2 regions of the Limnohabitans sp. TEGF004 genome follow, and region 2 is predicted to be linked to the other one. Evidence: riboswitches for the same ligand, from Rfam matches in the RefSeq annotation. Region 2 holds a riboswitch; the other holds the start of a gene.
The links. A riboswitch is a leader RNA that binds a small molecule or an ion and turns the genes downstream of it on or off. The one in region 2 is predicted to bind S-adenosylhomocysteine.

Region 1 (2,475 bases), 320 kb from region 2:
GAACTTGCCTGAGGCCACGCGCACAAAGGCAATGCGGTCGCGGTGGTTGGCGTCCATGTTGGCTTGCACCTTGAACACCACGCCTGCGAAGCCTTCGTCTTCCGGTTGAATGGTTTTTTCAATGGCTTGCTTGTTGACGACAAGGTGGCTCAAACGAGGGCGGGGGGAGGGCGCGAGGTCGACCAAAGCGTCGAGCACTTCCATCACACCAAAGTTGTTCACGCCCGAGCCAAAGAACACGGGGGTTTGTTTGCCCGCCAAGAAGGCTTCTTTGTCGAACTTGGGCGATGCGCCGGTGGCCAGTTCCATGCTTTCCATGGCGGCGGCCCATTCCAATCCAAAACGCTCAGCCAGCTTGGCTTGCTCGGTGAGTGGGTGTGTTTCAAAGTCTTGCGGCAAGCGCTCAGAGCCTGAATCAAACACGGTCATGGCTTGCGTGCGCAAGTTGATGATGCCGCCGAACAACTTGCCTTGGCCCACAGGCCATGTCATGGGCACGCAGGGCATGCCGAGTTCGCGCTCCACTTCGTCGAGGATGTCGAGTGGGTCGCGCACTTCGCGGTCCATCTTGTTCACGAAGGTGATGATGGGCGTGTCGCGTTGACGGCACACCTCAATCAAGCGGCGGGTTTGCGCTTCCACACCGTTGGCCGCGTCAATCACCATCAATGCCGAGTCCACGGCAGTCAGCACGCGGTAGGTGTCTTCCGAGAAGTCTTTGTGGCCGGGGGTGTCGAGCAAGTTGATGACGTGCTCGCGATAGAGCATCTGCATCACCGACGAGGCGACCGAAATGCCGCGCTGCTTTTCAATCTCCATCCAATCGGACGTGGCGTGGCGGCTGGCTTTGCGGCCTTTGACGGCGCCCGCGATTTGAATCGCGCCCGAGAACAGCAACAGCTTTTCGGTCAGCGTGGTTTTACCCGCGTCGGGGTGAGAAATGATGGCAAAGGTGCGGCGACGGCGCACTTCGTTCAGGAAAGAGCTCATGGGGTCACTATAAAAAGGGAGTGCCTAAAAACGGCAAATCAAGGCGGGGATCATAGCGCTGGGGCCGTGGCGAAGCAGGGGTTTTAGAAGTTCGTTTAAAATCTTGCCTATCCGAGGAGCGCTGCAGCCTGTCGGCCCGCAAGGGGCTATTTCACAGGTGAGGCTCGGACTGCCAACCGCGCTCACCCACTAGTCGACGTGAGGTGAGCTCCTCGAAGATTCTTTCGGACTCCCAGATGACGCCAACCGCGCGTTGCTAGTGGCTTTGCCAACTATTGGAGTCTCACAAATGAACGCTGTTCTTAAAACCAACGCCGCCGCCGATTACATCGTGGCCGACATGTCTTTGGCCGCTTGGGGCCGCAAAGAAATCAAAATCGCCGAAACCGAAATGCCCGGTTTGATGGCCATCCGCGAAGAGTTCGCCAAAGCGCAACCTTTGAAAGGTGCTCGCGTGACCGGTTCTTTGCACATGACCATTCAAACGGCTGTGTTGATCGAAACCTTGAAGTCTTTGGGCGCTGACGTGCGTTGGGCTTCTTGCAACATCTTCTCAACCCAAGACCACGCTGCTGCTGCGATTGCCGAAGCTGGCATTCCTGTGTTCGCCACCAAAGGCGAAACCTTGGCTGAGTACTGGGATTACACCCACCGCATTTTTGAATTTGGCGCCGCTGGCTCGCAAGGCGAAGGCCCCAACATGATCTTGGACGACGGCGGCGATGCCACGTTGTTGATGCACTTGGGCAAGCGCGCTGAAACCGACGCTTCGTTGATTGCCAACCCCACCAGCGAAGAAGAAACATGTTTGTTCAACGCCATCAAAGCTAAATTGGCCGTGGACCCCACTTGGTACAGCCGCAAAGGTGCGCACATCATCGGCGTGACCGAAGAGACCACCACCGGCGTGTTGCGCCTGAACGAAATGGCCGCAAAAGGCAGCTTGATGTTCCGCGCCATCAACGTGAACGATTCGGTGACCAAGAGCAAGTTCGACAACCTGTACGGCTGCCGCGAATCCTTGGTGGACTCCATCAAGCGCGCCACCGACGTGATGATCGCTGGCAAAGTGGCTTGCGTGGCCGGTTACGGCGACGTGGGCAAAGGTTCTGCCCAAGCCCTGCGTGCCCTGAGCGCCCAAGTTTGGGTGACCGAGATCGACCCGATCAACGCCCTGCAAGCTGCTATGGAAGGCTACAAAGTGGTCACCATGGAATACGCTGCTGACAAGTGCGACATTTTCGTGTCGGCCACCGGGAACAAAAACGTGATCCGCTACGAGCACATGGCCGCCATGAAAGACGAAGCCATCGTTTGCAACATCGGTCACTTTGACAACGAAATCGACGTCGCGTCGCTGGAAAAGCTGGAGTGGGACGAGATCAAGCCGCAGGTCGACCACATCAAGTTCCCTGATGGCAAAAAGATCACCCTGCTGGCCAAAGGCCGCTTGGTGAACCTGGGCTGCGCCACCGGCCACCCCAG
Region 2 (2,475 bases):
TGCAGGTGGCGCCACCAATCAGCAAAGGCATTTGACGGTCACGGAAATACGGGTCTTTTTCCATCTCGCTGGCCACGTATTGCATTTCTTCCAGCGACGGTGTGATGAGGCCCGACAAGCCAATGATGTCTGCGTTTTCTTCTTTGGCCTTGGCCAAAATTTCATGGCAAGGCACCATCACACCCATGTTGACCACTTCGTAGTTGTTGCACTGCAAGACCACGGTGACGATGTTTTTGCCAATGTCGTGCACGTCGCCCTTGACCGTGGCGATGACCATCTTGCCTTTGGCTTTGACGTCTTCTCCAGCGGCTTCTTGCGCCAATTTTTCGGCTTCGATATAGGGCAACAAATGCGCCACGGCTTGCTTCATCACGCGGGCGCTTTTAACCACCTGCGGCAAGAACATCTTGCCTTGGCCAAACAAATCACCCACCACGTTCATGCCGTCCATCAACGGGCCTTCAATGACGTGCAACGGGCGGCCCGCTTTGGCCAAAATCTCGCGGTAGGCCTCTTCGGTGTCGTCGTTGATGAAGTCGGTGATGCCGTGCACCAGCGAATGGCTCAAGCGCTGCGCCACGCTCACAGGCGCGTCAGGTGTGCCACGCCATGCCAGCTTTTGGCTGTCGTCTTTGGCTGCGCCCTTGGCGGTTTCGGCCACTTCAATCAGGCGCTCACCTGGGGTCAGGTGCGCTTCGCCTTCTTTGTATTTGGGAATTCGGTTGAGCACCACGTCTTCCACGCGCTCGCGCAGAACGGGCTCGAGGTCGTCATACACGCCGACCATGCCCGCGTTGACGATGCCCATGTCCATGCCAGCTTTGATGGCGTGGTACAGAAACACGGTGTGAATGGCTTCGCGCACAGGGTCGTTGCCGCGGAAACTAAACGACACGTTCGACACGCCGCCGCTCACCTTCGCGCCGGGCAGGTTTTGTTTGATCCAACGCGTGGCTTCGATGAAGTCCACCGCGTAGTTGTCGTGCTCTTCAATGCCGGTGGCAATGGCGAAGATGTTGGGGTCGAAGATGATGTCTTCGGGTGGGAAGCCCACCTCGTCCACCAACACGCGGTAGGCCCGTTCGCAAATTTCAATCTTGCGTGCGTAGGTGTCGGCTTGGCCTTTCTCGTCAAACGCCATCACCACCGCAGCTGCGCCATAGCGCTTGACCAAGGTGGCTTGACGCTTGAACTCGTCCAAGCCTTCTTTCATGCTGATCGAATTCACGATGCCCTTACCCTGAATGCAACGCAAGCCCGCTTCGATGACCGACCACTTGGACGAGTCCACCATCACCGGCACACGTGCAATGTCGGGCTCGCCCGCCATCAGATTGAGGAAGCGAACCATCGCGGCTTGGCTGTCGAGCATGGCTTCGTCCATATTGACGTCAATCACCTGCGCACCGTTTTCCACCTGCTGACGCGCCACAGCCAAAGCTTGCTCGTACTCGCCGTTCAAAATCATGCGCGCAAAGGCTTTGGAGCCAGTGACGTTGGTGCGCTCGCCAACGTTGACGAACAAACTGCCCTCGCCAATAGACACTGGCTCAAGGCCAGACAGCTTCATGGGGGGAACTGCAGTGGAATTCATGGGGGTACTCACCTGGGGGCTATCAATACAGGTGAGCGTCGTTGCAAAAGATTCGGCCCCAAGCCTGACTTCACGCGCGAGTCCTAGAGGACGGGTGAAGCTGCAACGCTCCTTGGGGAAGTCGATATTTTAACGGTAGTCCGACTGGCTACGCCTTGAAGGAAAAACTCACCTTCAAGTCGTTCAACCAACGCTGGTCTAGCAGTTGATCATGCTGCATACGTCCCACCACGATGCCCGGGTGTACGCCAATGTCGTTGGCAAAGTTTGCGACTGCAATTTTTGTCTTCGGCAATGTCTCTAACTGGGCTGCATCTTCGGGGGAAATCAAAAAATCTCGTGCCCAGGCATTGGCTTCTTTTTCTTCTTTCGATGATGCATCCGCTTTTGTTGGATCATCCAAAAAAACAGATTTCTTTTGCTTGCTATGCAACAAGATGTGTGCTGCTTCATGAAAAAAGCTGAACCAAAAACGGTCGTTTTGTTTGCCATAAAGAGAAAGCTGAATCAGGGGCCGATGTGCATTGAGCCACCGTGCCACGCCCGACACATGCGTGCGCGGCAAAGCGGGCACCACCACAAATGCCACACCAGCCTCGTGCAAGAGCTGACGCATGCGTGGTTCAAACGTTTGCGGAGCTTGGCAAGTAAGTGCCTTAATTTCTGTCAACACAGTTTTAAACTTGGCTTCGTTAAATGCAGGGCCATCCATCTTTTCAGCCGTGCGCTCGCCCATGCGCAACCATGTGGAGATAGCGGCAACGTCTGCTTGGTCTTCTCGGCTGCGTCGAAACGCCAATTCCATACAGCCGTATTCGCTTTGCCATTGGTCTGGTGCTGCAACACCAAAGAAGCTCAATAACTCACCCACCATAGTG

Region 1: linked by a shared signal. The riboswitch ahead of ahcY (adenosylhomocysteinase) and the one ahead of metH (methionine synthase) in region 2 are both predicted to bind S-adenosylhomocysteine.

What each region holds. Positions count from the first base shown of each region.
Region 1 covers NZ_AP027056.1:2,344,162-2,346,636, reverse strand. Annotated here, with positions in the region: gene LINBF2_RS11555 (peptide chain release factor 3) at 1-990, opposite strand, end outside; S-adenosyl-L-homocysteine riboswitch at 1,098-1,181, shown strand; gene ahcY (adenosylhomocysteinase) at 1,280-2,475, shown strand, end outside.
Region 2 covers NZ_AP027056.1:43,011-45,485, reverse strand. Annotated here, with positions in the region: gene metH (methionine synthase) at 1-1,597, opposite strand, end outside; S-adenosyl-L-homocysteine riboswitch at 1,624-1,717, opposite strand; gene LINBF2_RS00180 (ImmA/IrrE family metallo-endopeptidase) at 1,746-2,475, opposite strand, start outside.